Regions from separate parts of the Vagococcus sp. CY53-2 genome, predicted to be linked through region 1. Evidence: predicted binding sites of a transcription regulator. Region 1 holds the regulator's gene; the other holds the start of a gene.
The links. Region 1 encodes HrcA, which represses chaperone genes, less so after heat shock. Its sites were predicted from a motif close to TTAGCACTCNNNNNNNNNGAGTGCTAA; they were not measured.

Region 1 (16,642 bases):
AAGCTTCTGATAGTGGGATTGATATTGTTTTAACAACAGGAAGACCAACTATTGGCGTAATTGATTTAGTAAAAGAACTTGAATTAGAAAATGACCACAGTTTTATTATTACATATAATGGTGGCATGATTCAAAATGCTGGAACAAAAGAAATTATTTTACGTCATTCACTGTCATTAGATGACTATCAAGATGTCGAACTATTATCACGTAAACTAGGCGTTCATTTCCATGTACAAGATGCTGATACAATGTATACAGCTAATCCTGATATTAGTCCCTATACCATTAACGAAGCAGTAATCACAGGTATTCCACTACAATATAAACCGGTAAATGACATGACAAAAGATATCAAACTTGTAAAAGCAATGATGATTGATCATGAAGATATTCTTGATGCAGCAATTAAAAAAATTCCACAAGAATTTCATGAACGCTTTGCCATCGTTAAAAGTGCTCCTTACTATCTAGAGATACTAGATCCTAAAGCAACTAAAGGAGAATCAGTCAAAGAACTGGCTGAGCATCTAAACATTAAACAAGAAGAAGTCATGGCAATTGGTGACAATGAAAATGACTTATCTATGATTGAATATGCAGGTATTGGGGTTGCGATGGGAAATGCTGTAGACAGTGTAAAAAGCATTGCAAACAAAATAACTAAAACAAATGATGAAGATGGTGTAGCATATGCCATTAACGAATGGGTGCTTAACGATAACTAAAAAAATCCAGTTACTAGTTTTCTAGTAACTGGATTTTTCATTTACTTATTTGTTTTCTTCCCCATACCAATCATAATGGAACACGCCATCACGATCTTTACGTTCGTAAGTATGAGCACCAAAGTAATCTCTTTGTGCTTGAATGATGTTAGCAGGTAAATCTTTTGTACGATAAGAATCGTAGTAAGAAATAGCTGATGAGAATGTGGGAACAGGTACACCTGTTTCAACAGCTAAGGCAACAACATCACGAACTGATTGTTGGTATTTTGTTGTGATATCTAAGAAATAATCATCTAAAATAAGATTTTTAATTTCTGGATTTCGTTCATAGGCATCCGTAATTTTTTGTAAGAATTGGGCACGAATAATGCATCCTGCTCTAAAGATTTTCGCTATATTACCATAATTTAGATCCCAACCATATTCTTCACTAGCCATACGCATTTGAGCAAATCCTTGTGCGTAACTCATGATTTTACTAAAGTATAATGCTTGACGAATTTTTTCTACAAATTCTTTTTTATCTCCAGTAAATTCTTTCACTGGTGGTACAGGAATAATCTCACTTGCCGCTACACGCTCAGTTTTTAATGCTGAGATATATCGAGCAAAAACAGATTCTGTAATAAGCGGTAGTGGTGTTCCTAAATCAAGTGCGTTTTGACTTGTCCATTTACCAGTTCCTTTATTACCAGCAGCATCTAAGATAACATCAACAATTGGTTTACCGGTTCCTAAATCATCTTTACGCGTTAAAATATCTGACGTGATTTCGATTAAGTAGCTGTCCAACTCACCTGTATTCCATTCTTTAAAAATGTCAGCAACTTCTTCAACTGATAAACCTAAAACGCGAGTTAAGATGTCATATGATTCAGCAATTAATTGCATGTCTCCATACTCGATTCCATTATGTACCATTTTTACATAGTGACCTGCACCATTTGGTCCAATATACGTCACACATGGCACACCATCTTCTGCTTTTGCTGCAATTTGTTCAAAGATTGGGGCTACTAATTCATACGCTTCTTTTTGTCCACCTGGCATCATAGAAGGCCCTTTTAACGCCCCCTCTTCTCCACCAGATACACCAGTACCGATAAAGTTAATACCAGAAGTTGCTAACGCTTCATTACGACGGATAGTATCTTTGAAGTAAGTATTCCCACCATCGATTAACACATCCCCTTCATCTAAAAATGGTAGTAAACTTTCGATTGTTAAATCAGTCGCTTTACCTGCTTTTACCATTAATAAAATTCGTCTTGGTGTTTCAAGAGAATTAACAAACTCTTCGATAGAATAAGTTGCAACTAAATTTTTATCAGGATACTCTTTGATTACTTCCTCTGTTTTTGATGATGTACGGTTAAAAATAGAAACAGTGTATCCTCTACTTTCTATATTTAACGCTAAGTTTTTACCCATGACTGCCATACCGACAACACCAATTTGTTGTTTAGACATACATCTTCCTCCAATTCTTTTTTCAAAAAATGATACTTTTTTATCTATATTATATCTTACTAATAATTATAGCTTATTTTACCTAAAATATAAATAGACATGACTTTTCTTATGAGATATCACATCTAGACAAAAGAAAAACAGCAAAAATAATCAATAACATACTGACTATCTCGATAGGTTTTAAAACCAATCCTAAAAATAAAACTGAAAATAAAGCTGAACTTAGTGGTTCAAATGATGTTAATAAACTCGAAAACTGTGGTGGTATATATTCTGTACTTTTAAGTAAACAGATATATGAAAAAACGGTACCAATAATCACTATAACTAAAATCCCTAGTGACACACCAGGTGTAAAAGTAGGTACATCTTGCCAAATCGGTTGATAAACCTGAAAAGACACCCCACCTATTAGCATACCCCATCCTATAATAAGTGTTGTTCCATATTTTGCCATAAGTTTTCTTGGTTGAATAATATAAAAAGCACCTAAAAATGCTGATAATAATCCCCAAAACAACCCATTCGGTGACATAGCTAATTCATTTAGGTTTCCTTTAGTTACTAATAAAAAAGTCCCCAATAATGATAGCACAATACTGACCACACTTGATTTATTTGGTAGCTCTTTCTTTTCGATAATAAAATAAACGACTAATAATATTGGTGATAGATATTGTAATATCGTTGCAGTCGCTGCATTACTAACTTGAATAGCTTTGAAAAAAGAATACTGTAACCCAAGTACTCCCAGTACACTAAAAATAATTAATTGAATTAATTCAGTTTTATTTTTTAGAGGAGATAAGCTATCTTTATTCCCTTTTCCCATTTGATACATTAAAATTAAAAAACCTGCCACAATCATTTTAACGGCTACAAGCCAACTAGCTGATACGTGTTTTGTTGTCATCAAATATTCAGCCACTACTCCAGATGCTCCCCAAAAAACTCCACCTAAAATAGCTAAAATCATACCCTTTAATTTACTACTTCTTTTTTCCATTTTTTCACCTCCCCCTTATCGCTTTATTCTACAGCTTTAAGGCCTATAAAAACAATAAAAACCTAGAAATATTCTAGGTTTCCATCGTTTATTTTATGGTTAATTTTAAGTGTTCTAAATTCGTATACATAACAGACAGATAATCTTCTCCCCCATCCATCTCTTTTTTAGTCAAACTCTCTAACGGATTAAGTTCTGAAAGTGTCGCCCCAGTTGCGCTAGTAATGGTTTCGGCTACTTTTGATGACGCGCTACTTTCTGTATAAATCACTTTAATATTATCTTTTTTGACTAAGTCTTCAATATTTTTTAATTCTTTAGGTGTAGGTTCTTGATCAGGAGAAATGCCAGAAATTGCCACCTGTTTTAATCCATATTGTTTAGCTAAATATGAAAAGGCAGTGTGTTGTGTGACAAATGTTTTTTGAGTGGCATCTTTTGTTGCATCCACGTAAGCTTCATTTAATTTATTTAGTTTCTGTGTAAAGTCAGTTGAATTCTTTTCATAGATATCTTTATTTGGTGTATCAACTTCAACTAAGCCTTTTGTAATCGTCTCTACTTCTTTTTTAGCCAAAACAGGATCTAACCACACATGCGGATCTAATTGATGATCATGTGAGGCTTCTCCTTCATGCTCATGTTCTTCAGTTGCTTCCATCAAGTCAATACCTTGGCTTGCTTCAATCACTTTCACTTTTTTCGTATCAATAGATGCAAGGACATCTCTTACCCATGTTTCCATCTCGTTTGAATTATAAATAAATACATCAGCATTTTGAATTTTTGCCAAATCTTTTGCACTTGGCTCATAATCATGCGGTTCTACACCAGCTTCTGTTAAAACCGTCACCTCTGCTTTGTTTCCCGTAACTTTTTTCGCAAAATCATACATGGGATAAAAAGAGGTTACCACTTGTAGTTTATCTGCTTCTTTTTTATCTTCTTTTACCGTATTACCACATGCAACAAGTAAACTAGTCAAAGCGACACCTAAAATAATTTTCGTTATGCGTTTCATGGTATATCCTCACTTTCGCTCAAATCGTAAACATTACTATCTAATAATATATATTACATGTTTTTTATAGTTATTTCAAGTAAAAATAAAAAAAGTAAAACAAATAAACTGTTTTACTTTTTTCGTCTTACTTATTTTTTCTTTTTCTTATGACCTGAAGAAAAGGCATCTTTCATTTTATCAAAAAAACCTTCTTCTTGTTCAACTACTGCTTTTTCACCATTTAATTCAGCAAATTGACGTAGAAGTTTCTTTTGCTCTTCATTCATTTTAGTTGGTGTATCAACATGAACCGTTACTTGTTGATCGCCATTTCCATTACTACGTAATCTTGGTGCACCTTTTCCTTTAAGTCTAAAGGTTGTACCTGTTTGGGTCCCTGCTGGTATTCTTAACTTCACTCGTCCATGAACAGTTGGGACTTCAATCTCGTCTCCTAGCGCTGCTTGAACAAATGTAATATGGTGATCATAATAGATTTCAGAACCATCTCTTTCAAAGATTGGGCTTTCTTCCACACTAAAGACTACATATAAATCACCATAAGGTCCACCATTATAACCTGCTTCCCCTTGTCCAGATAAACGCATTTGTTGTCCATCTTCAACACCAGCTGGAACAGTCACTTTAACAGAATGAGACTTAATCATACGTCCAGCACCATGACATGTTTCACATTTTTCTTTAATGATTTTACCTGTCCCTTGACACTCATCACATGATTGTTGACTCATCATACGTCCAAGTGGCGTTTGTCTTTCAACATTAATAACACCTGAACCATGACATTTAGGACAGTTTTCTGGATGAGTTCCTGGTTTTGCTCCAGTTCCATGACATGTCGCACATTCGTCTTCACGATTATAACGAATATTTTTTTCTAACCCGAAGATTGCTTCATTAAACGTTAAATCTAATGTATACTGCAAATCAGAACCTTGTCTTGGCGCATTAGGATTACTAGAACGTCCTCCACCGCCAAAGAATGATTCAAAAATATCTTCAAACCCTCCGAAACTACCACCAAAATCTTGGAAACCACCACCGCCAAAACCACCAGCACCAAAGTTTGGATCAGTACTTGCATGGCCATATTGGTCATAAGCTGCACGTTTTTGTGCATCACTTAATACTTCAAATGCTTCAGATACTTCTTTAAACTTCTCTTCTGCATCGGGTTCTTTATTTATGTCTGGATGATATTTTTTGGATAGTTTACGATAGGCTTTTTTTATTTCATCATCTGTTGCTGTTTTAGATACTCCTAAAACCTCATAATAATCTCTTTTGGCCATATATAACTAACCCCCCATTTTTCTAAAACGTCTAAATTCGTTTAAATCATACCACAAATCAGTCAATTTTAGAATGCTTTATCGTAATAATCAAGAGAAAAAGCCAAAAGCACAATGCTTTGGCTTTTTTCTTGACTCATCATTATTTTTCGTCGTCGTTGATTTCTTCAAAGTCTGCATCAACAACATCATCCGCGCCACTTTGTGCTGCTTCTGGATTTTCTTGTGCTTGTTGTGCTGCCGCTTGCTCATATAATTTAACAGTTAAAGCTTGGACAATTTCATTTAATGCATCGCGTTTAGCTTTCATGTCTTCAATGTTATTAGCTTCTACAGCTGCTTTTAATTCATCACGAGCATCTTCCGCTTTTTTCACTTCGTCCGCATCAACTTTACCTTCTAACTCGCCTAAAGTTTTGTCAACTGAGAATAATAACGCATCGATGTCGTTACGTAAATCAACTTCTTCTTTACGTTCTTTATCTGCTTCAGCATTTGCTTCAGCATCTTTCACCATACGTTCAATTTCTTCATCTGTTAGACCTGAAGATGATTTGATTGTAATAGTTTGTTCTTTTTGAGTACCTAAGTCTTTTGCACTTACGTTAACAATACCATTTTTATCGATATCAAATGATACTTCGATTTGTGGCACACCACGTGGAGCTGCAGGAATATCTGTTAATTGGAATCTTCCTAATGTTTTGTTGTCAGCTGCCATTGGACGTTCACCTTGTAAAACATGGATATCAACGGCTGGTTGGTTGTCTGCTGCTGTAGAGAAGACTTGTGATTTACTTGTTGGGATTGTTGTGTTACGGTCGATTAATTTAGTAAACACGCCACCCATTGTTTCAATACCTAATGATAACGGTGTAACATCAAGTAAGACAACATCTTTAACATCACCAGTGATTACTCCACCTTGGATAGCAGCACCCATTGCGACTACTTCATCAGGGTTAACTGATTTGTTAGGTTCTTTTTTAGTTTCTTTTCTTACAGCTTCAACTACTGCAGGAATACGAGTAGATCCACCAACTAAGATAACTTCATCAATTTCTGAAGTTGAAATACCAGCATCTTTAATTGCTTGACGAACTGGAATTTTAGTTCTTTCAACTAAATCAGATGTTAATTCATCAAATTTCGCACGAGTTAAGTTTAACTCTAAGTGAAGAGGTCCAGCTTCTCCAGCAGTGATGAATGGTAAGCTAATTTGAGTGCTTGTTACACCTGATAAATCTTTTTTCGCTTTTTCAGCAGCATCTTTCAAACGTTGTACTGCCATTTTATCTTTAGACAAATCAATGCCATTTTCTTTTTTGAATTCTTCTACTAAGTAGTCGATGATTTTTTCGTCAAAGTCATCCCCACCTAAGTTGTTGTCACCTGCAGTTGATAATACATCAAATACGCCATCACCTAGTTCAAGGATAGACACGTCAAATGTACCACCACCTAAGTCAAATACTAATACTTTTTCATCACGGTCAGTTTTATCTAAACCATAAGCTAAAGCTGCTGCAGTTGGTTCGTTAACAATACGTTCAACTTCTAAACCAGCGATTTTACCAGCATCTTTTGTTGCTTGACGTTGAGCATCGTTGAAGTAAGCTGGAACAGTAATAACTGCTTTATCAACTTTTTCGCCTAAGTAATCTTCAGCAAATCCTTTGATGTATTGTAAAATCATCGCTGAAACTTCTTGTGGAGTATATGATTTTCCTTCAACTTCTACTTTATATCCAGGTTCACCCATATGACGTTTAATAGAAGAAATTGTATTTGGGTTTGTTACTGCTTGACGTTTTGCTACTTCACCAACTTGGATTTCACCATTTTTAAACGATACAACAGATGGTGTTGTACGGTTACCTTCTGGATTAGTAATAATTTTTGCTTCTCCGCCTTCTAATACAGCTACTGCAGAGTTTGTTGTTCCTAAGTCAATACCAATTATTTTACTCATATTAAAAATCTCCTTTATCTAATTATTTTATTTAAATATCATTTATATTATTGTGTCACGATAACCATTGATGGTCTTAAAATACGATCATGCAATATATAACCTTTTTGTAACACTTGAACAATCACATCTGATTCTTGACCATCTTCAGCGGGAACTGTTTGGACGGCTTGATGTAAATTTGGATCAAATTTTTCACCTTCAGCTTTTATCTCTTCGATACCAGATTCTTTAAAAGCATGTAACATACTTTCTCTCACCATCTCAATTCCTTTTTTCATCGCCTCACCATGCTCATCGCTCACTTCAATTGCTAACGCACGATCTAAGTTATCCAAAGCTGGTAATAACTCTTTTGCTAATTCTTGTGCCCGATATCTAGAAGCTTCCTCACGCTCTTTTTTATGTCGATTGCGCATATTCGCAATTTCTGCTTGAGCTCTTAGGAATTGATCTTCCATCTTATCTAAATCTTCCTGTAATGTTTGTTCTAACGATTCTTCCGTTTCGTTTTCTTCTACCACTTCTTCGGTCTCAACAGCCTCATTTGTTTCAGCTATCGACTCTTCGTCTTTTTTTTCTTCCTCGTTAACTTTATCAACTGATTCGTCTTTCTTCACTTTAGTCAGTCTCCTTTCACTCTCCACTATTTTCCAAATGTCGATAATATGTTTCTAGATGTCTAGATAGCTCATCCGTCAAAACATCCATAACTCCTAACAGTTTCGAATAAGACATGTTAGCAGGTCCTAAAACAGCTACTAATCCTTTGCCTCGTTGAAAAACATCGTACGATCCAGTTACTAAACTCATGTTTTGTAACAATTCATTGTTTAGTTCATCTCCAATTTTAATATCAATTTTTTCATCTTTATCCGATATAAGAAGCTCAGTCAATTTATCTGTATCACTAATTAAGGAATACACTGACTGAAACTCATTTGGGTTTGTAATAGCAGCAGAATTTAATAAATTCATCCCTCCACCCACATAAATTTGTTCATCAAAAGCTTGATTAAACACATCTTCGAATAAGAATAAAATATTACTTGAATTATTAAAATAACGTTGGAGAACTAATGGAATCTCCGTTCGAAGCTTATGGTAAACTGTCAAAAGTGTTTCTCCCAACAATCGATCATTGATGATTCGAATCATTTTTTCGATATCTTCAGTTGACACTGAACTTGGAATTGAGAACACTTGACTTTCAACATATCCTTGATCAATCACAATAATCGCCATTAATTGGCGAGTATTCAACGGAACAATTTGAAACCCAGTTAATCGACGTTCTTTTACCTCTGGCCCTAACGAAAAGGCTGTATAACTTGTTAAATCGGATAAAATATTAGCAGACCACTCAATGATTTCATTTGTGGCGTTAAACTTGCGATTAAACAATCGTTTGATACGTTGAACATCGGTAGAACTAATCTTACTAGGATCCATTAAATGATCCACATAATAACGATATCCTTTCATTGAAGGAATTCTACCGGAAGACGTGTGCATTTTTTGAATAAGACCAAAATCTTCCAATTTCGACAGCTCATTTCGAATGGTTGCTGAACTAACTGTAATCCCGTTATTCATCAAGGTCTTCGATCCAACAGGTTGTCCTGTTTCAGTATAGAGCTGAACTAATAATTGTAAGATGTGTTCTTGTCTCATACTCAACATGCGAATCACCTTCCTTATTAGCACTCATTCACACTAAGTGCTAACTACATTATTAATATAACAAGGATTAATTTTTTTGTCAACTAAAAGCCTCTCCTTTTTAGCACTCTTTGTTATAGAGTGCTAAATCTAACGATACCATATTAATAAAGCTTAATAAACAAAGGATTCATCTATATTATGACAAATCTATAAATGAGTAATCACAAGAATATGTCAATTTATTTTGTCAAAAAAACGAGAATAACAAAAAAACAGCCTAATTTTTTCTCTTTAGACTGTTTCATACTTATTTTTCTAATAAAAATTTCTCAAAAACATCATTTCCTAAAATTAATCCTTTATCCGTTAACGAAATAAAGCCATCTCTTATTTGAATCATTTCTTCCTCTATTAAACGCTCAGCGACACTTCCATAAATAGATTCAAATGTTTGACCAAATTTTTGTTCAAAATTAGATAGAGAAACACCTTGTTTTTTACGTAATCCTAAAAACATTTCCTCTTCCATTTGATGCTTAATCGTTAAATTTTCTGTTGTAATAGTAGGTAAGTTATTTTGTCTTAAGGGTTCTAAGTAATGTTGGATAGGTCCATGATTTTTATAACGAATATTGCCTAAATAACCACTTGCTCCTGCGCCCAATCCATAATAATGATCATTATTCCAGTAAACCAAGTTATGTTTGCTCTCTTTTCCTACTTCAGCAAAATTACTCACTTCATACTGATGTTTTCCAGCTAACGTCATGCGTTCGATAGCTCGCTCAAACATATCTCCCTCAACATCAATTCCTGGTAAATGCAATCTGCCTTGCCTTGCCCAATTATAAAACATGGTTTTATTTTCTAAAATCAATGAATACATAGAATAATGAGGTAAATCTAGTGCCAAAGCTTTATCCAGCGTGTCTTCAAAACTTTCCATTGTTTGATTTGGTAAAGCATAAATTAAATCAATACTAACATTGGAAAAATCAGCACGTTCTAAAAGAGACATCGTATCAAATACATCTTGTGCTGAATGTTTTCGACCAATTTTTTTTAATAACCTATTATCAAACGTTTGAACTCCCATAGACAATCGATTGACCCCATGTGTTTGAAGAACTTTTATTTTATCCATTGTCAAATCACCTGGATTAGCCTCTACAGTAAATTCATCACTTGGGTTAAACGGTAATAATTCTTTTATACCACTTAATAGACGGTCGAGCTGTTTAGCAGATAAAGACGTTGGTGTACCACCACCAATATAAATGGTTTCAGTTGTATCTGATGGATAAGCTTCTTTTGTTAACTTGATTTCTTTCAACAAAGCCTCAATGTATTCATCAACAGGTTGTCCTTCAATAAATACTTTATTGAAGTCACAATAAAAACAGATATGTTCACAAAAAGGAATATGTATATAGGCTGACGTCATATTAGTCCTCCTCTTGCATCAAAATAATCCCTTGTATTTTGTTCATCTTGTTTTAATTGAGCAATTAGTCCATCCACATTATCAAATTTTTGCTCTCCACGTAAAAAGTGTAGCCATTCAACACTCACTTGTTCACCGTAAATATCATCTGAAAAATCTAGAATATTGACTTCGATGGTCATTGGACGATTGCTCTCAAATGTGATATTGTATCCTATTTGCGCCATACCCATATACCATTTATTTGATACTTTTATCTTCACAACATATACCCCACCAGTAGGTAATAACGAATATGTTGGCACTTTAATATTAGCAGTTGGATACCCTAATAATCGACCGCGTTTATCTCCGTGTACTACAATGCCCGTTGTTTCATAAGCATAGCCCAATAATTTGTTCGCTGCATACATATCACCTATCTTCATGCATTCACGAATAGCTGTTGAACTAACTTTTTCGTCATGTTCACTTAATTTTTCAACTTCAACTACTTCAAATCGACCTTTTGCATAGGTAGGTAAGATACTCATATTGGCAATATCTTTCTTTCCATAGGTATAATCAAATCCTGCTACAACAACTTTAGCATGCAATCCTACCATGTATTCATCGACGAAATCTTGTGGCGAAAGACTGGCAAAAGAAGACGTAAACTCAATGATATATAAATAATCGACACCCAATTGCCTCATTTTTTCTTCTTTCTGCTCAATTGTTGTAATGTATTTCATTTTCTTATAGTTTACTTTTTGGAAAACAACTGCAGGATGATGATTAAATGTCATCACAGCCAATTTTAATCCTTTTTCATTTGCTATAGTCTTAGCTGTTCGGATTACTTCTTGATGGCCTCTATGAACGCCGTCAAAAAAACCTAAAGCTAACACGACATCATCCTTAGGTAAGTCACATGGATCATACGGATGATGAATATTAATAATTTGCATAACATATACTCCTTTAATCGTTTCGAATCACTTTAACTGGCTTAAATAAGCCAGGTTTACTTGGGTGTTTACCATATAAACTAACAAGTTGTTGATTGTAGAATAATGCAATCAACGGTGTGTCATCATATCCCTCAAAAAAAGAATCTGGCATCACTAATCCATTTCTGATTAATTGATACTCATCTGGTGTTAATCGTTTTTTAGGAAACGTCTCGACAGCTCTCTCAAGCGGATAGAATATTTCTGATGATTGATTATCTTCAACAAGTTCTCTTACTCTTTCTAACGTAATGGCTTCTTTCACGTCAAACCCTCCACTTGATAACCTCGTCAAATCTGACATATGTGCCTCATAACCTAATTTTTTTCCTGTATCCACAGCAAGTGTTCTAACATACGTTCCTTTTGCACAATCCACTTCAAATTTCCAAGACTGTGTCTGTGTTTCTTCTGAAAAGATTGGTTGACTGATGCGTTTATAACGATGAATAACTGTTTGTCTAACTGGACGATCAACTGATTCGCCTTTTCTCGCATAATCATATAATCGTCGACCATTCACTTTAACAGCAGAATACATAGGAGGAATTTGTTGAATATCACCTGTGAAAGATAACATAGCTTCATCAATTTCTTTTTCTGTTAAAGGCTTGGTAATAGGACTTTTTGCCACAATTTCCCCACTTGCATCTTCTGTTTCTGTTGAAAATCCAAGGGTTATTTCCCCAACATATAGTTTATTGGATTCTTGCAAATACTCAACAACTTTTGTTGCTTTACCGACACAAATAGGCAATATGCCATCAACATCTGGGTCAAGTGTGCCACTATGTCCAACTTTTTTTGTTTTTAAGATTTTTCTTAACTGGAAAACACAATCATGACTTGTCATGCCACGTGGTTTCCATAGAGGGATAATTCCTTCCATTTGTCTTCTCCTACTCTTTTCATCATTTCCTCAATATTATAGCATACTTAAAGACCTAATTAGGATAAAAGCGATTGTAAACATAAAAAAAGGAGGCCGCCCTCCTTTTAGGTGTCTATTATAATTTCCATCCCCACTCATGTCTCATGGCGTCCATCAACTCAATCACTCGTTGACTGACTTCTCGACAATCAGGAACATGCTCTAAGTCTTTTTCACTAGCCAAATGATTTAACATATCCATCTCATAGGTAAATACATCTTTTCCATCGCCTGCTTCAATGACTTGTGTTGTTCCATCATTATAAAAGATATTGGCTGTTGTCGCTCTTGGAAAATCATTAATCATTAAATAGCCTTCATCACCTGTGACTAAAATTTGTTTTGGTAATCTTCCTCTAAACGATAACATCACACTAGCTAGTTCGTTATTTTTTGTTTTTAATGTAGTCACTGATTTTTCATCAACGCCACTTGGTGCCATGACAACCTCAGAAGAAACTAACTCAATGTCTGTCCCTAATAAATAAACAGCTGCTGATAAGGCATATGGTCCAATATCAAATAATGCCCCACCGCCTTTTTCTAATGAGAAAAATCGATTATTTACATCATATTCTTTACAACTACCAAATGTGATATTCGCCCCACTAATTTTACCTAACACATTTTGTTCTAATAAATGGCTCACTTCATGATACATTGGCATGAAGAATAATGTTACAGCTTCCAGTATAACCACGTGATACTTTTTCGCTAATTCAAATAACTCACGTGCTTGGTCAGCATTTAATACCATCACTTTTTCACATAATACATGTTTACCCTTTTCGATTGCTTTTTTAGCATAGTCATAATGCGTTTGATTTGGTGTTGCAATATAGACACACTCAAGGGTATCATCATTTAAAAACTCATCATAATCTGTGTAGCCATTATGTAATTGATGGGCTTCTTTAAACGTTTCAAGAGATCTTGGGTTACGATTATACACTGAATGGACCGTGTATTTTGACGTATCTACTTGCGTTACAAATTCTGTTGCAATCACACCTGTCCCAACTATTCCGATATTTTTTACCAATCGAATCGCCTCCTAATTAATCTAACCTTAGTGTATCATACTTCATTATTATGCGTTAATCATTCCTATTTTATGAAAAATTAAAAAGACCAGAAGAAATAAATTTTCCTCTAGTCTTTTTTAAATTAATCTTTATGCAATCCTCTTAATAGTTCATCAATATGATTTCCATATTCGACTGACTCATCTCTTGCAAAGGTAATTTCAGGTGTTTTATAGATACTTAATCTATGACCTAATTCACGACGAACTAATCCTGTCGCTTTATCCAATCCTTCTTGCGCTTTTTGCTTATCAGACGCTTTATCACTCAACAAGCTATAAAAAATAGTTGCTTCTTGTAAATCACCAGTTACTTTTACGTCAGTGATACTTACATCTTGTACACGTGGATCACGCACTTTTTTATGTAAAATATCATTCACTTCTTTTAATATTTCTTGAGCGACACGACGATCTCGGTAATTTGCCATATGCTTATCCTCCTCATATAAATGAGCTGAATTATTTTTTCACTTCTTCCATGATGAACCCTTCAATGACATCATCAACTTTTACGTCATTGTAATTTTCAAGAGTGGCACCACATTCAAATCCCATTTTTACCTCTTTTGCATCATCTTTAAATCGTTTCAAACTAGCTAGGTTACCTTCATGGATAACAATACCATCACGAATTAAACGAATACCACAATCACGACGAATGAAGCCTTCTGTTACGTAACATCCTGCAATTGTCCCAACTTTAGACACATTGTAAGTTTCACGAACTTGCATTTGTCCTGTAATTTTTTCAACAAATTCAGGATCAAGCATTCCTTTCATCGCTGTTTCAATTTCTTCGATAACTTTATAGATGATTCTGTGTAAACGAATATCGACTTGTTCTTGTTCTGCTTGTGTACGAGCTTGTGCTGTTGGACGAACATTAAAACCGACGATAATCGCATTACTTGCAGAAGCTAATGTAATATCACTTTCATTAATTGCCCCAACTGCTGAATGGACAATTTTCACACGAACGCCTTCAACATCAATTTTGGTTAAACTAGCAGCTAATGCTTCAGCTGACCCTTGAACGTCCGCTTTGATAATAACGTTAACTTCTTTCATTTCGCCATCTTTCAGACTTTCGAATAAGTTATCTAATGTCACACGTTGACTCACTTGACGTTGTTCTAATAAAGCACGTTTTGCTCTTTCTTCTCCAGCTGCACGAGCTGTTTTTTCGTCTTCGAAGGTTACAAATCTGTCACCAGCTTGTGGTACATCATTTAACCCGGTAATTTCAACTGGTGTTGCTGGTCCAGCTGTTTTATCACGACGACCAATATCGTTTGTCATCACACGCACACGTCCGTGGGTGTTACCAACAACGATTGGGTCTTGAACATGTAGTGTTCCTTGTTGTACTAATAAGGTTACAACAGGTCCTTTACTTTTATCTAAGCGTGCTTCAATAACTGTACCGATTGCACGTTGTGTTGGGTCAGCTTTTAAGTCTTCCACTTCAGAAACAAGTAAAATCATTTCTAATAATTCTTCAATATTATCCCCAAATTTGGCAGAGATTGGAACAAAAATGGTGTCTCCACCCCATGATTCTGGAATCAAGCCATATTCACTTAATTCTTGCATCACGCGATCTGGATTGGCACTTGGTTTATCAATTTTATTGACCGCCACAATAATTGGGACTTCTGCTGCTTTAGCATGGTTAATGGCTTCAACTGTTTGAGGCATGACACCATCATCTGCTGCTACAACCAAAATGGTAATATCTGTGATACTTGCTCCACGAGCACGCATACTAGTAAACGCCGCATGTCCTGGTGTATCTAAGAATGTAATTGGTTTGCCATCAATATCAATTTGGTAGGCACCAATATGTTGTGTAATCCCGCCTGCTTCACCAGATGTTACTTTTGCATTTCTTAATGTATCTAATAAGGTTGTTTTACCATGGTCAACGTGTCCCATAACAGTCACAACAGGAGGACGACTGACTAATTTATCAGGATCAACAACATCTGCTTCAAAGAATTTGTCAATATCAGCCACATCTTCTTGAACTTTTTCTTCCGCTTCAATACCGTAATCTGTTGCTAATAATTCAATTGTATCTTTATCTAATGCTTGGTTTTGGTTAACCATCACACCTAAAAGGAATAATTTTTTAATAATTTCTGCTGGTTCACGGTAAATTTTCTTAGCAATATCTGCTACATTCATGCCTTCAGTGTAAACTAACACTTCTGGTAATTCTTTAAATTTACGTGGTGGTACAGCTGGCTTATTAGATGTTTGCTGTTTGCCTTTTTTATTGTTACGTCGCTTATTATTTTTGTTATAGCGATTGTTTTGGTTTCCTTGATAAGGTCGGTTACCATTGTTATTACGGTTTCCACCTTTATTTTGGTTATTGTTATTACCTGTTGAATTATTGCTTCTATTTGCTTGATTAGATGTATTTCCAGCTGGTTTTTTTGTTCCATTTGCTGAAGATTTTTGGTGATTATTTTGTTTATTCGTTGGTTGTTGTTTGTTTTGATTCTGATTATTCACTCGATTACCCTTACTGTTATCATTATTTTCTAACTTTTTATTAGAATGATTATTTTTTTTAGCTGGTACTTGACCAGTTTTTTTATTATCTTGTCCCTTAGCTTTTGAAGGTGCTAATAGGTGTTTGACTTTGTCAATATCTGAGTCATTTAATGTACTCATATGATTTTTCACATCAACACCTGCGGACTGAGCTTTTTCTACGATATCTTTACTTGGAACATTTAGTTCTTTCGCTAATTCATATACGCGTTTTTTACTCATTCTCTCACCATCCTATTCTGTCATTAGTTCACACATCTTTCGAGAAAATCCGGTGTCACATACCCCGACAATCATACGATTTTTACCAATAGCAGAACTCAGTTCGGCTGAGGTGCATGGCGAAATCAATTTTGTATGATAACTATGGCACTTGTCTCTCATTTTTTTTTCGGTATTTTCACTTGCGTCACTTGCTAAAATCACCAAATTTACAGTATTTTTTCTCACTGACTGTAAGGTT
Region 2 (16,642 bases), on a different contig from region 1:
GAGTATCGTGTGTTGGCAAAACATGCAGAGTTAGCTAATGAAATAGGCATTCCATTTAAAAATATCTTTATTTTAGGTCGAGGAGACGTTTTAGAGTTTGAAAACGGTCGTTTGCGTATGACTGGTTCAATTGAAGTTGAAAATGTCTTGATTGATGGATTAGGTGTTGGTGATATTGGAAACATTGTGTTACGCGATCGAAAAATATTATCAGAAGACGGGATTATTATTGCAGCGATTACGATTAATCGCCGTGAGAAAAAAATTATTTCACCAGCTAGAATTACGTCACGTGGGTTTGTCTATATGAAATCAAGCAACAATTTGATGAAAGAAAGTGGCGACATAGTTGAAACCGTAGTTTTAGAAAACTTAGAGAAACAAGATTTTGATTGGGGGATTTTGAAACAAGAAATAAGAGACCAATTAAGTCGTTATCTCTACGAACAAACGAAACGTCGACCAGTTATTTTACCAGTTATTATGGAATCAAGTCAGAAAAGAAAATAAATTAAGTACAACACGTCAAAACGTGAATTTACGTTTTGACGTGTTGTTTTATATCAGTTATTTGTTTTCTGTTATAGGATTCAAATGTATTTTTAATGTGTTTTATGATAGAATATAAACATTACAAAAGGATTTGTATTAATACAGATTTTTTAAGTTAACTATAACAAGAAGAAAGCAATAAGGTGACACATATGAGCATGACAAAACATGATCAAATATTAGCACATATTGAGTCCTTGCCTGTAGGAGATAAAATTTCTGTTCGAGGCATTGCCAAAATGTTAAGCGTTAGTGAGGGAACGGCTTATCGTGCCATTAAAGAGGCAGAAAATGTGGGATTGGTATCCACTATACAGCGAGTTGGAACGATAAGAATTGAAACGAAAACAAAAGAGAACATAAAAAATCTAACCTTCAAAGAAATTGTTAAAATTATCGATGGTGATGTATTAGCGGGGAAAAAAGGATTAAAAAAACCATTAGATAAATTTATTATTGGGGCGATGACAGAAAAAAGCATGTTACGCTATATTACGCCAGGAGCTTTAATGATTGTTGGAGATAGAGAAGGTGTTCAGCGGTTAGCACTAAATAATGGTGCGGCTGTTCTGTTAACTGGTGGATTTGAAATCAGTCAAGATATTATAGACTTAGCAGATGAAGTTAAAATGCCTATTTTACGTACATCTCATGATACCTTTACTGTTGGAATGCTAATAAACCGTGCTATTAGTGATCAGATGATTAAAAAGGATATCGTGTTGGTAGAAGATATCCAAACACCTGAAAATGAAACATTCTATATGACAACGAAAGATACGGTTGAAGATTATGTTAAATTGGTTGAGAAAACTGGATACACACGTTTTCCTGTAGTAAATAAATCTAATCGCTTAGTGGGGATGGTAACAGCAAAAGACGTGTCTGATAAATCACTGACACAATCTATTGAAAAAGTTATGACGAAAGATCCACGATATGCTAAATCACATATGAGTGTAGCAAGTATCGGACATCAAATGATTTGGGATGGTTTGGAGATTATTCCTGTGGTGGAAGATGATCTAACGCTTGTCGGAATTATATCACGACAAGATGTGATGAGAACTGTTCAATTAGCACAAAAGCAACCGCAGGCTGCACATAAATTGACGGATCATATTACTAACCAGATTGTGGAAAAAGAAATGCCTGAAAAAGGAGATGCTATTTTTACATTTGTTGTCACGCCACAGATGATTAATAATTTAGGAACGCTCTCTTTTGGTGTATTAAATCAAATTATTTCAAGTGTTGTTCGTTCAACGATGTTATCACGATACAATTTTCATTCGGTTATTGAGCAAAGTAGCTTATATTATTTCAAATTAATCCAAATGGATAGCGAAATAGAAATCAGAACTCAAGTGATAGAAGTTGGTAGACGTTCAGGAAAAGTTGAAGTAAGTGTATATAAAGATAATATCGTTTCTGCAAAAGCGATTGCAGTATGTCAGTTAATGGATCCAGTTTAGGAGGAAAAGTATGACTATTAGTCAAGAAATTTTAAAAGAAATAAAACATTATGATACCATCATGATTCATCGCCACCAAAGCCCAGACCCAGATGCACTAGGCTCACAAGGTGGTTTAGGAGAAATATTAAAAGCAAGTTTTCCTAAGAAATCCATTTATTTAGTTGGTGGCCCTGTGAATGATTTAGACTACCTTGTCACGATGGATGACGTGAGTGATGAGATGTATCAAGATGCTTTAGTTATTGTGACAGATACTGCGAATGCTCCACGAATAAGTGGAGAGCAGTATTACTTAGGAAAAAAATTAATTAAAATAGATCATCATCCGGATGATGAGCCTTATGGTGATTTATCATGGGTAAATACACAAGCAAGTAGTACAAGTGAATTGATTTATGATTTTTATGAAGAAAACAAAGAACATCTTGTTATGACAGATAATGCTGCGAGATTACTTTATGCCGGTATTATTGGAGATACTGGACGATTTTTATATCCTGGAACAACGTCTCACACATTATGGGTAGCTAGTCAATTGCTAACATACGACTTCGATGCGGCAAGATTAAGTCGATATATGGACGAAGTAGATGAAAAAATTTCGCGTTTGTCAGGATACATCTACGAAAATATGGTTTCGGATGAAAATGGTGCAGCGATGGTGTTATTAACACAGGATGCATTGAAAGAGTTTGATGTAGTTGATTCGGAAACACCAGCTATTATTCCTTTACCAGGAAAGATTCGTGGGATTTTATCGTGGGCAATTTTTGTTGAGCAGCCTGAAGGATTTTTTAGAGTTCGCTTGAGAAGTAAAGGTCCTGTGATTAATGGTGTTGCAAAACGACATCATGGTGGTGGTCACCCATTGGCTAGTGGAGCAAATGCTAAGGATATGGATGAAGTGGAAGAAATATTTGAAGAAATCAAAACAATTGTTAGTGAATATAAAATATCATAAGTAAAAAAGCGTAAAAATAAGTTAATCTTATTTTTACGCTTCTGTATTATCCGAGTATTTTTTCAACGACTAATTGTTTGCCATAGTCACCATTATGTGTAGAGATAGCTTTATAACCTTGTTTTTCCCAGAAACGAGAAGCACGTTTATCATCTTCTATAAACGTTAAATGCATGATTTTAGTTCCTGTATCAGATACTGTTTTTTCTAAGGCATTATACAGTTCTTGAGCGAGTTTTGTTCCTCTGTATTCTTCTTCTAATATAAAGTAACCAAGTATGCCAGTTTCTTTTTGAGGATAATCTTCTACCCAGTCAATGAATCCCATTAATCTATCACGATCAAAGATACCATACATGTATTTTTGAGAAGGTAATACTTTGGGAGGTAACGAAGTGAAGAATTCTTTTACTTGTTCATCCGTTGGAACAGCAGTTACATAATCAGTAAAGTAGTCTTTGGTTCTTAATAAAAATTCTTTAAAGATAACCAAATCTGCTTCATTATTTCCATCAAGTAATCGAATATGAATGGATGGAAAATCAATTGTATTAAAATGTTTCATAAAATATATACCTCTTTCTATCTGTATGGAACAGTTATTACTACCTAAGAATAGCTCATATTATTGGGAAATAAAAGGTATTAGAGGAAAAAAGTTAAAAAACGTGTTGATAATCAGTGTTTTATGTTTAAGATTGAAAAAAATACTTTGCGAAATGCTAATAAGCAAGTATAATAAAACAGGACGTTTTTGCGTTACAACTGAAACAATTTATTAAGAAAGAGAAGTGAGACTATTGGGACGTAAATGGGCTAATATCGTAGCTAAGAAAACAGCTAAAGATGCAAATAACAGTAAAGTTTATGCCAAATTTGGAATTGAAATTTATGCAGCAGCAAAATCAGGTGATCCAGATCCGCACTCTAATCAAAAACTTCGTTTCGTTATTGATCGCGCAAAAACATACAATGTACCAAAACATATTATTGATCGTGCTATCGAAAAAGCAAAAGGATCAGGCGATGAAAATTATTCTGAATTACGTTATGAAGGATTTGGGCCAAATGGTTCGATGGTGATTGTTGATACGTTAACAAATAATGTCAACCGTACAGCAGCAGACGTTCGAGCAGCATTTGGTAAAAATGGTGGGAACATGGGTGTATCAGGTGCTGTAGCATACATGTTTGACAATACAGCGATTTTTGGTTTTAAAGGTGAAGACGTGGATGAAATTTTTGAGTATCTATTAGAAAAAGATATTGAAGTCAAAGATGTGTTCGAAGAAGAAGACCAAATCATCGTTTACGGTGAATCAAGTGATTTCCACGCGATTCAAGAAGCATTAAAAGAAAAAGGAATTACAGAATTTTCAGTAGCTGAAATCCAAATGCTTGCTCAAAATGAAGTAGAATTATCAGAAGAAGATTTAGCTCAATTTGAAAAGATGATTGATGCGTTAGATGAATTAGAAGATGTTCAACAAATCTTCCACAATGTAGACATGGATTAATAAAAAAGTCAGAAGAATTGAATTATTTCTTCTGACTTTTTTTGCGTCGACTCATATGTGATACCTCTTTAGAAGACTTATTCTGACTAGATTGAGGGATGATATGTTCATCATTGTCTTTAACCCGTAATTCCAAAGTATAAGGTTCTTTGTAAATAATACCATCTTTTTCATAAGAACCACCATTAACAAAAACACCAAGTGGGATTAAAGAATCAGCCTCATCATTAATTTTAATGGTGGCAACTTTGGTTAAGTCTTTATAGCTACTACCAATAAATAATTCCCCTTTTGATATTTTATAAAATGGAATCAATGTATAATCTTCTAGCTCGTAAGCATAGTCATTTAATTTTTTTGCTTGAATGTAATTTTTATCAAGTAGATTATGAATAACAGTATCAATGACTTGATCACTATTATCTATTAATGTTAAAGTAAGCAACTTACCTTGTATTTTAGGAGTTGTTGATGAGGTTTGGACAGTCTCATCAAACGTTGCATCTTCGGGGACGATATTTTCTATCAAGTTAGTGACGTCCCATTTAACTTTTTGATTTTTAAAATAATAGATAAAGTTTAAAACTATAAAATAAGCTAATACAATAAATATTAGTAAATATAAACTCATTCTTAAGTAATTTCCATTTTGAAAATATCCTTTAACAATTCGTAAAATATAAAGTGTTGGAAAGACACTCACAACGGTTAATATTTTATTTTGTAGTCTTGGATTAATATTTAAATAATTTAAAAATTTAGTAATATTGCTTAAAATCAAGGTTAGTATTGCATCCATCTAATTATTTCCCCCAGTGACTGTTTTATTTTCATTTGTTTTAGGAGAAACTTGTTTTGTTTGAACATCTGGTGTTACGGTTTCTTCTGTTTTTTCCATATCATTTTGATTGTTCATTGACTCCTGAACATCAGAAGAAGGAGTGGTATTTTCAACCGAAGATTGTTCATCTTGTGTTTGATTTTGCTTGGTTTCTTTACTATTTCTCGTTTTATTTTGATTTTCAGATGTTGAGCTATCTGTTTGTTGAATAGGGCTATTGCTCGTTGTATCTGAATCGTTACTTTCTTTTGTTGTGTCTGTTTGATTTTGAGTTGTATGTGTTGTAGTTTGCGTTGTAGAAGTGTCTGTTTTTTTGGTTTTATAGTTACTTCCATCTACAACAGCAGTTGTTGCACTAATCCCCAAAGCAATACTGAAAATAGCAATAGGCTTCAAAAAAGGGGCAACAATTTTTTTATCTTTTGACATACATGGCTCTCCTTTCGTACTAAGTCATAATTCACCATTCTATCATAACAGATTTTTTTGTTTTTAAAAAAGTAAGAGATGGTTTTCTAATATATTTAAACTATTTTTAATAAGAGTGGCCTTATGATAACAGTCATATTTGATATTTTTTTACAAAATATGTCAGTATTTTTATGCAGTGAAGATTCCATTAAGGGGAGGAACTATCTGAAAGGATAATTCCTACCCTTTTTTTGCTGATTTTTAAGTTGAAAAAAGAGGGAAAAAGATTACTAATGACTAAAAAAGAAGGTTTTCTATATGGCATAGTGATTTTTGGTATTACTGCAATGACTATGTGTGTTTATAGTCTATACTTAGCATTTTGATCAATTATTTACAGTAGCAGGATGTGTTTCTTGATGACGTTTATCGGGGATGTGGTCGGATAGGGGTTAGCAGTAATCTCTCGTAAAGTAACGGTACTCTTGCACTCAAAACAAGTAGAAGAGTCTGTTGAATATGATTAAACAGTAACTTTGGTGGAGACATCAAAGTTATTTTTTTATGGTATAATTTGTAGAATCAGTGACTAGTGTTAGGAGGAAAGATATGTTTAAACCAAGACGATTAAAACGTGGAGATAAAGTTGCGATTATCAGCTTATCAAAAGGATTATTGGGAGAAGAATTTGTTGAACATAACCTTATTTTAGGGAAAAAGAGATTGGAAGATTATGGGTTAGACGTTGTGTTTATGCCACATGCTTTAAAAGGGATAGATTTTGTTGATAGACATCCAGAAAAAAGGGCCAAGGATTTGATTCAAGCTTTTGAAGATGACTCTATCAAAGGGATTATTTGTGCGATTGGAGGAGATGATACTTATCGAACACTTCCATATCTAATGGAGAATGAAAAATTTAAAAATTTAGTCAAAACTAAACCAAAATTATTCACTGGATTTTCTGATTCTACGATTAATCATTTGATGTTTTATTGTCTTGGTTTAACCACTTATTATGGGATGGCTTTTATTCCTGATTTAGGCGAAATTAGTGATAGTATGTTGCCTTATACTGAAAAGTATTTTAGTTATTATTTTTCAGAAAGTCCGCTATATGAAGTAATAAAACCTAGTGAAGTTTGGTATGATGAACGGCTGGATTTTTCTAAAAATGCATTAGGGCAACAACGTATTAGCCATATTGAGACAAAAGGCTATGAGTTGCTACAAGGTAAGTCGGTATTTGAAGGAGAATTGTTAGGTGGTTGTATCGATAGTTTGTATGATATGTTAACACCATTTACAAATAGTGATGAACCAGAAGTGGTTGAACGATACGGTATTTTTCCAGACTTAACGAATTGGCAAGGAAAGATTTTATTTATTGAAACGTCAGAAGTGAAAGAGTCGCCAGAAACAGTTGAAAAAATGTTGGGAGTATTGAAAGACAAAGGTATATTTGATGTGGTGAATGGTGTTATTTTTGGTAAACCACAAGACGAAGTATTTTATGAAGAATACAAACAATCTTTAGTTAAAGTGATTGATAATAAAGAGTTGCCAATAGTTTACAATGTTAATTTTGGCCATGCGACGCCACGATGTGTATTGCCATATGGGGTTCGTGTACAAGTTGATAGTGAGAAACAAGAAATTAGATTGTTAGAGTTGGCGTTTATGTAAGAGGAAGGTCGATGGAGAAATTTGCTTAATAATAAAAGATTATTTAGACAAAAAAGCGGTGATTTGTGGCGCCGAATAAACAGATATCACTTTACAAGCTAGTGTTATGTAGTGGACAGTTGGAGATGTCAGTGCAACAACTGGTGTAAAAGGTGTAGGCAACTTTTTTAGTAACAATGTTCGAGGTGCTATAACGAAATAATCTGCGATTAAGTCTGAATATACAGGTAAAGGATTACTAGTGCTTGAACCAACGTGTATAAATATATTCTATTATTTGATGTAACACACTGGGACAATTCAATTGTACTTGATGATGGTTTATTCTTAGCCTGTGACTCAAGATTAAAACATAAAGCAATTATGCGTTCAAAGATGTCATCAGCTATGGTGGGAAACGAAGGATTGTTTAATTTAAATATAAAAGGTAGTGGGGTTCTTTGTTTGGAATCTCCAACACCTTATGAAGAACTGATTGAAATTGAATTACAAGATGATGTATTAAAAATAGAAAGATTAACATAATATGAGGGTTTTATCATATTATGTTATATAAAGATATAAAAAAGTTTAAAAAGAGTTATGAATAAATATTTTTGGATGAAATAAAAGGAACCACTTGAAACATAAAGTCTCAAGTGGTTCCTTTTATTTCAATATGTCTCCTTTAAAGAGTTTACATCATACCGCCCATCATTGATGGGTCCATTCCACCAGGCATGCCGGCAGATTCTGGTTCTGGTTTGTCAGCAATAACCCCTTCAGTCGTTAAGATTAAAGCAGAAACACTTGCAGCATTTTGTAAAGCTGAACGTGATACTTTAGTTGGATCCACGATACCAGCATCAATCATGTTAACCCAAGTATCCTCTTTTGCATTGTATCCAACACCTGCATCAGCTTGTTTTAGTTTATCAACAACAACTGAGCCCTCCATACCAGCGTTTTCAGCGATTTGACGAACTGGTTCTTCTAAAGCACGGACAACAATGTTCACACCAGTTTTCTCGTCACCTGTTACATCAAGTTCAGCCACTTTTGGTAATACATTAACAAATGCCGTACCACCACCAGCAACAATCCCTTCTTCAACAGCAGCACGAGTTGCGTTTAACGCATCTTCAATACGTAGTTTTAATTCTTTTAATTCAGTTTCAGTTGCAGCACCAACTTTAATAACAGCAACACCACCAGCTAATTTAGCTAAGCGTTCTTGTAATTTTTCACGGTCAAAATCTGATGTTGTTTCAGCAATTTGAGAACGGATTAATGACACACGATTTTCAATTGCTTGTTTGTCACCATTTCCTTCAACAATTGTTGTGTTATCTTTGTCGATAACCACTTTACTTGCAGAACCTAGGGCATCAATTGTTGTGTCTTTTAAATCTAATCCTAAGTCTTCAGTGATAACAGTTGCGCCAGTTAAAGCAGCAATGTCTTGTAACATTTCTTTACGACGGTCACCAAAGCCAGGAGCTTTAACAGCAGCCACATTGAATGTACCACGGATTTTGTTTAAGACTAATGTTGGTAAAGCTTCACCATCAACATCATCAGCAATGATTAATAATGGTTTACCTTGTTGTAAAATTTGCTCTAATAAAGGTAAAATATCTTGAATATTAGAGATTTTTTTATCTGTAATTAAGATGTATGGATTTTCTAAAACAGCTTCCATTTTATCGTTGTCTGTTACCATGTATTGAGATAAATAACCACGGTCAAATTGCATTCCTTCAACAACGTCTAATTCAGTTTCAATCCCTTTAGATTCTTCGATTGTGATAACGCCGTCGTTACCAACTTTTTCCATTGCTTCAGAGATTAATTCACCAATTTTTTCACTACCAGAAGAAACAGCAGCTACTTGTGCGATTGATTCTTTAGAGTCAATTTTTTTAGAAATAGCATGTAATTCTTCAACAGCTTTTTTAGTAGCAAGTTCAATCCCACGACGAATGCCAATTGGATTAGCACCCGCAGTGACATTTTTAAGCCCTTCACGAACGATTGCTTGAGTTAAAACAGTTGCAGTCGTTGTTCCATCACCTGCGATGTCATTTGTTTTAGAAGCTACTTCAGCCACCAATTGAGCCCCCATGTTTTCAAAACGATCTTCAAGTTCGACTTCTTTAGCGATAGTGACACCATCGTTTGTAATTAATGGAGAACCAAATGATTTATCTAAAACAACGTTACGTCCTTTAGGTCCTAATGTTACTTTTACAATATTTGCTAATGTATCAACACCACGTACCATTGAGCTACGAGCGTCTTCAGAGAATTTAATATCTTTTGCCATTTATTATTCACCTCATCATTTTATTTTTATTCTACGATTGCGATTATATCTTTGTCGTGTAGTACTAAGTAATCTTCACCAGAGTCACTGACTTCTTGACCGGCATATTTTTCGAATAGGACAGTTTGTCCAACGCTTACAGATACGGATAATTTTGTCCCATTTTCTAAAGTACGACCATCACCAATAGCAATGACCTCACCTGTTTGAGATTTTTCTTTTGAAGCTGATGTTAAAACTAGTCCACTGGCAGTTTTTTCTTCCGCTTCTTTTACTTTAATAACAACACGATCTCCTAATGGTTTTAACAATGTGTATCCCTCCATAATTTTATTTTTTAGCACTCTTGTTTAATGAGTGCTAATTACATCTTTTATAATACAGATAAATGTTTTTTTTTGCAAGTATTTTGATACAATAAGAAAAGATATCAAAATCAACGATAGAAAAGATAGGTGTAAGCACAGATGACATTGAATCGAAATATGATTTATACAAGTTTTCTATATTTATTTTTATTGAACAGTCATTTATTTTTTTCATTAAATAACAATCAAACTATGTTGCTTTATAGTGTCATAGTATGGTTAATTTTAGTTATTTATTTTAAAACGACAAAAAAAGATACGTTAACAAAATCAACTTCTTCTATAAAAAAAATAGCATGGTGGGGAGTTGTAGGTCTGTTGTTAAGTTTTATGGTCCAATGGGGATTTTTATTTATCACTAATATGATTTCTCCAAGTTTAAATCTCAACACAGATATATCAGGTCAATCAACTTATTTATTTTTGCTTGTCTCTATTTTATTTAATCCTATCATGGAAGAATTGGTTTTTCGGTTTAGTTTTGTCAATTGGATTGGACAAAAATTACCGATTTGGGTGGGGATTGTAGTAAGTTCGCTGATTTTTATGTTGATGCACACAAGTGGGAATCTGATGATTTACTTTGGTTTGGGTATGGTTTTTTCATATATTTATAAAAAAAGTGGAAGTATTTTAACATCTATTCTGGTACATATGGTGATGAATGGGATAGTGCTTTGGCTAAATTAAAAAAGCTTAGCGACAGCGGTCGATAAGCTTTTTATTTAGTCTTCTTTGTAGTTAGATAAGAAGTAGATTAATGTTTGCATTTCATTTGTTAGGTCAACATTTTGAATTTGAACATCCTTTGGAACGTTGATACGAATTGGTGTGAAATTCATAATGCCTTTGATTCCGGCTTCAACTAGACGGTCAGCATTTTCTTGTGCATGTGCTGGTGGGACAGTCAAAATGGCAACATCAATATGTTGTGCACGAATTTGTTCGACCATATCATTAGCATCATAGATAGGAACGCCATCAAGTATGCGACCAACAATATCAGGTTTAACATCAAATGCAGCACTGATACGAATACTATCACTTTGATGGAAACGGTAGTTCAATAATGCGTGTCCTAAATTACCAACACCGACAAGAGCTACATTTGTTAAACGATCTTCATTTAACGTTTTAGCAAAAAAAGTCATTAAACTTTCCACGTCATACCCGTAACCACGTTTACCTAGTTCCCCAAAATAAGAAAAGTCACGTCGAATAGTAGCACTGTCAACTTTCACAGCCTCACTTAACTCAGTTGAAGAGACTTTTTTCTTTCCTGAATCAAATAAAAATTTTAAATATCGATAATACAAAGGTAACCTTTTGGCAGTTGCCTTTGGAATAGTCGTGTCTTTCATAATAATTCCCCTCACTTTTCATATACCCTCATTGTTATAAAGTTCACGTTAATAGGATACCTTTACTAAGGGATAAAAGCAATTTTTACGCTTATATTTGAGTAATTCTGAACGATAAATATACCAAACATATCTTATGTTTTATGATAAACTGTTCTTATAAGTTAAAAGATGGAGGACGTCATGATTTTATTACAAGCTAACAATGTCTCTAGATTATTTGGAGATGACGTATTATTTGAAAATATACAATTAGATATACAAGATAAAAGTCGAATTGCGCTTGTTGGACGTAATGGTGCAGGGAAATCGACATTATTAAAAATATTAGCTGGCATTGAAGAGCCAGATACAGGTTTAGTTACGAAAACAAGAGATTTAACAATGGGTTATTTAGACCAACATACTGGTTTAGAATCAGATAAAACGATTTGGGAAGAGATGCTTAGTGTCTTTGACTATGTTCAAGAGATGGAAAAAAACTTACGACAATTAGAAAAAGACATCGCCGATCCAAATATCCATGATGATGAAGAAAAATATCAACAAGTACTAAAAGATTACGATAAATTACAACATGAGTTTAATGAAATGAATGGGTATGGTTATGAGTCTGAAATAAAATCTGTTTTACATGGATTTCGTTTTGATGAAAGCTATTTTGATGTCCCAATTCAAAATCTATCAGGTGGTCAAAAAACTCGTTTAGCATTGGCTCGTTTGTTATTGGAAAAACCTAATCTACTCATTTTAGATGAGCCGACTAACCATTTAGATATTGATACATTAAATTGGTTAGAAGGGTATTTACACGGCTATCGTGGGGCTATTTTGATGGTATCCCATGACCGTTATTTCTTAGATAAGATTGTGAATGAAGTATATGATATTAGTCGAAGAAAAATTAGTCATTATAAAGGTAATTATTCGAAGTTTTTAGAAATGAAAGCTGAGAGGTTAGAACAAGAAGAAAAAGAATACGAAAAACAGCAGGATAAAATTGCAAAACTAGAGGACTTTGTGGCACGAAACATTGTACGTGCATCAACAACAAAACGAGCACAAAGTCGTCGTAAACAATTAGAAAAAATGGAAAAATTAGAGAAGCCTTTAGGTGATGAGAAATCAGCTCATTTTCTATTTAAAATCAATCGCACGTCAGGTAGAGAAGTGCTAACGCTGGAAGATGTGGCAGTGGGGTATGATGATCTTATTTTAAGTGAACCTATTAATCTAGCTTTGCGTAAACAAGAATCCATTGCTTTAGTTGGCCCAAATGGAGTTGGTAAATCAACATTATTAAAGAGTATTATTGGAGATATTCCATTTATTAAAGGAACAGCTGATATTGGCCATAAAGTAGATATTGGTTACTATGACCAAGAACAAGGAAAACTTAGTGGAAGTCAAGGCGTGTTGGAAGAATTATGGCGTGAGCATCCAACGACACCAGAAAAAGATATCAGAACACTTTTAGGTAGTTTTTTATTTTCTGGAGAAGACGTTAAAAAAACGATTAACTTATTAAGTGGGGGGGAAAAAGCGAGAGTAGCATTAGCAAAATTAGCGATGCAAAAAGATAATTTCCTTATTCTTGATGAGCCGACTAACCATTTGGATATTGACAGTAAAGAAGTTTTGGAGAATGCGTTAATCGAGTATGATGGAACATTATTATTTGTTTCTCACGATCGTTACTTTATTAATCGAATCGCAACAGGCGTTTTAGAGTTGTCAGAACATGGTAGTACTTATTATCATGGGAATTATGATTACTACCTCGAGAAAAAAGCAGAAGAAGAAGAAAGACAAGCTTTATTGAATGAAACACAAGACAATGTAGTGAATCAAGTAACTAAAGATAAATTAAGTTACGAAGAATCAAAAGAGCGACAAAAAGAACAACGTAAACTGGTGCGATTAGTTGATTCATTGGAAGCTGAGTTGCAAGAAGCAGAAGAAAAAATAGAATCTATCCAAAAAGAGATGGAGCAACCAGAGATTTTAGAGGATCATGAACAACTCTTAGATTTAGATAAAGAATTACAAGAAACCTATGCTAAACAAGAAACGCTATTAGAATCTTGGGAACATGCTTCAGTGGAGTTAGAGTCATTTTAAAAAAGAGGCTGACCCAGAAGTCTTAAAATAGAAAAAATCCCGTGAAATCAGTTTATTAAAATATTGATTTCATGGGATTTCTGTTTTATTAGTTTGGTGATTTTTATTTAATAAATTACTTTTGGGCCAGCCTCTTTTTAGTGACTATTTTTTTCGAATTTGGTTTATTTGGGAATATAAATCTCCAGTTGTTTTAACATTTTTTAATTTTGTTTTATCAATGTTAGCTTTTTTACTTAGTTTTGTTATATCATCGTCGTTGGCAACTTCATCCACATTAATTGATTTTATATTGGTTACTTTTCCGTCTTCCATACTTGGAATCTCAATAATATCATCATTAATCAATTCAGCAACGTCTTGATGAGCTTTAGAGTCAGTATCAGTACCAACGATTTTCCAATTATTCAGTAACTTACCTTCATAGACACCATTTTTTTCTTCTTTGATATATCGAGCAGATAATTCACGAATACGACCTTCAACTTCACCAAAAGCATCAGGAGAAAAGGTAGAGTATACTTGGTTGAATTTTCTACCAGCTAAAGGCCCTTCTTCTGAAGTTAAGAAATTCATTCGATATTGATTCATTCCAATTTTCAAAGGCTCATTTAAATCAATAGGGGTGTCATCAAGTCGTCTTAAATTAGTAATGCGTTTACCAGCTGGTTGGGATAAATCAATGTCGTATTTTACATTGTAAAAGCGATCGTTTGTGTTGTATTTATTGATTCTTCTTTTTGGATTATAACTAATGGTGACATCTCCTGGTTGGCTTTGATTGTAGTAATCAGCTCCCCATTCCATGTAGTCTTTTAAGTCTTTTCCGGTAATATCAAAGACTGTCACTTCGCCATCAGTAAATTGATAGTTTCTGGCAATATCTTTTTTCTTAATGTCACCGATATCTAATGACGGTGTATCGGTATCGATTTGGAAAGCCACAACATCAGCATTTTTACTATAATGAAGCATCACTTCACCAAAGAAGTTAACTAAAGGTGTTTCTTCTATTTGAGCATTTGAAATCCCTTTAATATCGTTTTTAGGAACTAAGTCCATTCCAGTTAATTGACCAACGACAGTATTCGCGACTTTACGCGCTTTTTCATGAGATGATTTTAATAAATCATTGATTTCCTTATCTTCCTTATATTTAGCAACTTCAATCGCTGATCCTTTTTTATTTTTTACTTTGTAGCCATCTTTTGTTTTGTCTAATGTTAAATCAACGCGTGAGACAAATCGACCATACTTATCAGGTTCTACAATTAAGACATTATTAATGTATTCCTCTTCTACTAATTTATGCATGTGTCCGGCAAAAACCACATCTAATTCAGGAATGGCTTCAGCCATATCCGCAACACCAGTATTATGTACATCATTTTCATTATCTAATCCCATATGTACTACACCAACTAAAACATCGACTTTACTTTTCAACTCTTTTACAACGTTAATCGTTTCTTTGACTGGGTCTGTTAGTTTTTTTCCATCAAAAATTGTAGTATCTTTTTTAAATTCCGCAACCATTGGAGTGGTCATTCCAATAAAACCAACTTTAATCCCATCTTTTTCAATAACTTTGTAAGAATCAAAATAAGGTTGATCATTATCTAATTTAACATTACCTGCTAGGACAGCTCCATCAAATTGGTCAGTGATGTTGTCTAAAACATCAAAACCATAATCAAATTCATGATTTCCCATAGTCCAAACATCGTACTTAAGAGCTTTTAGTACAGTTGTTGCAGGGTGATTATCATCGTTTTTAAAAATTTCAGCTGAGTTGTCTTGAATTAAATCCCCGGCATCAACAAGTAGAGTATTCTTATTGTTATCTCTAACTTCTTTTACGATAGTTCCAATTTGAGAAAAACTACCGATTTTATTTTCGACATCTGTTGTATAATCCCAGGCCATATACCGACCGTGAATATCAGATGTTCCTAAAATGGTTAATTCTTTTTGTTCTGACTCTTTTTTCTTAGAAGAGTCTTCATTTGTTTTAGTTGTACAACCAACTAACCCGACAATCCCTAATAATGTGATTGTTGCTAATTTAACTTTTTTCATAATCTGTTGTATATCACCTTTATTTGATATACTTCTCCTTTCGATTTTTGGTGACATTTATGTATCCCCTTACAAAACCTAACATAGCTGTTTATAAATAACAATATCAAAAGATAAAGTGTTATATTTTTAGTATATTTGATATAACATAGTTGAATCATAAAAAAAAACCAAAGTGCGTATAAGCGTACTTTGGTTTTGGTATTTAGTCTTTTTTACGTTTCTCGTAGCGATTGAATAAAAGTAGGGCAATTAATGAAAATAATACGGGTCCGGCAATTTGCCATAGTGTATCTCCCCAAACAGGACCACCTTCTCTAAATAATGGTTCAATAATGGTAAAGATATTAGCAAACCCAATAACAGCCATGACAATAATGGTGCTTATCATGTATTGTGTTTTGGTTTTGAAAATATTAATTGAATGATCAATATCTGATTTTTGTTTAAACGCCGGGAAAGCACCTGTTAAAAATAGATATGGAACAGTCATTGAGACGTTTACCATTAAGGTTAAAACATTATAGAATGATTGTGCGTCTTTACCACCAAATGACACTAAAGCTAAGATAAGAACCACAATCACACATTGAATCCACATAGCAAAAGCTGGCATGCCTTTGTCATTTTCTCTAACCATTTTTTCAGGCCAAAGTCCTTTTGGTGTTCCTTCGATAATCGTTTTTAATGGCGAATAGATTAAAGTAAAGAAAGCACCTAAGTAAGCTAGAAACATGGATAAACCTGTAAATCTAGCAAATGCATGCCCAATGGCTAAAGCAGTATCTGTTGATAAATTAATTGCTCGACCTAATTCAAATCCTAGATTATTCATTAAGACATAAGTGATATTACCAAGATTGACATTATTACCACTTAAAACAGAATCCCAGTTTGTTGACACACCCCATAAAAGAATGGTTAATGCATACCCAATAGAGATGATGATAGCTGAAAGAATA

Region 2: a site for HrcA is predicted at 10,089-10,115, ahead of groES (co-chaperone GroES). Genes of this name have one in related genera too.

What each region holds. Positions count from the first base shown of each region.
Region 1 is NZ_JALAHP010000001.1:586,998-603,639, forward strand. It holds gene yidA (sugar-phosphatase) at 1-728, shown strand, start outside; gene gndA (NADP-dependent phosphogluconate dehydrogenase) at 774-2,201, opposite strand; gene MN581_RS02850 (DMT family transporter) at 2,311-3,210, opposite strand; gene MN581_RS02855 (metal ABC transporter substrate-binding protein) at 3,299-4,231, opposite strand; gene dnaJ (molecular chaperone DnaJ) at 4,363-5,526, opposite strand; gene dnaK (molecular chaperone DnaK) at 5,669-7,498, opposite strand; gene grpE (nucleotide exchange factor GrpE) at 7,546-8,118, opposite strand; gene hrcA (heat-inducible transcriptional repressor HrcA) at 8,135-9,181, opposite strand; gene hemW (radical SAM family heme chaperone HemW) at 9,471-10,607, opposite strand; gene MN581_RS02885 (bifunctional riboflavin kinase/FAD synthetase) at 10,604-11,557, opposite strand; gene truB (tRNA pseudouridine(55) synthase TruB) at 11,571-12,488, opposite strand; gene MN581_RS02895 (Gfo/Idh/MocA family oxidoreductase) at 12,607-13,572, opposite strand; gene rbfA (30S ribosome-binding factor RbfA) at 13,698-14,045, opposite strand; gene infB (translation initiation factor IF-2) at 14,077-16,401, opposite strand; gene MN581_RS02910 (ribosomal L7Ae/L30e/S12e/Gadd45 family protein) at 16,414-16,642, opposite strand, start outside.
Region 2 is NZ_JALAHP010000003.1:80,555-97,196, reverse strand. It holds gene MN581_RS06365 (ribonuclease J) at 1-510, shown strand, start outside; gene MN581_RS06360 (DRTGG domain-containing protein) at 711-2,027, shown strand; gene MN581_RS06355 (bifunctional oligoribonuclease/PAP phosphatase NrnA) at 2,038-2,991, shown strand; gene MN581_RS06350 (GNAT family N-acetyltransferase) at 3,038-3,556, opposite strand; gene MN581_RS06345 (YebC/PmpR family DNA-binding transcriptional regulator) at 3,792-4,508, shown strand; gene MN581_RS06340 (DUF6681 family protein) at 4,531-5,307, opposite strand; gene MN581_RS06335 (hypothetical protein) at 5,308-5,778, opposite strand; gene MN581_RS06330 (S66 peptidase family protein) at 6,370-7,446, shown strand; gene MN581_RS06325 (AIM24 family protein) at 7,702-7,971, shown strand; gene groL (chaperonin GroEL) at 8,123-9,751, opposite strand; gene groES (co-chaperone GroES) at 9,778-10,077, opposite strand; gene MN581_RS06310 (type II CAAX endopeptidase family protein) at 10,219-10,809, shown strand; gene MN581_RS06305 (redox-sensing transcriptional repressor Rex) at 10,845-11,480, opposite strand; gene MN581_RS06300 (ATP-binding cassette domain-containing protein) at 11,664-13,601, shown strand; gene MN581_RS06295 (5'-nucleotidase C-terminal domain-containing protein) at 13,746-15,737, opposite strand; gene yjeM (glutamate/gamma-aminobutyrate family transporter YjeM) at 15,886-16,642, opposite strand, start outside.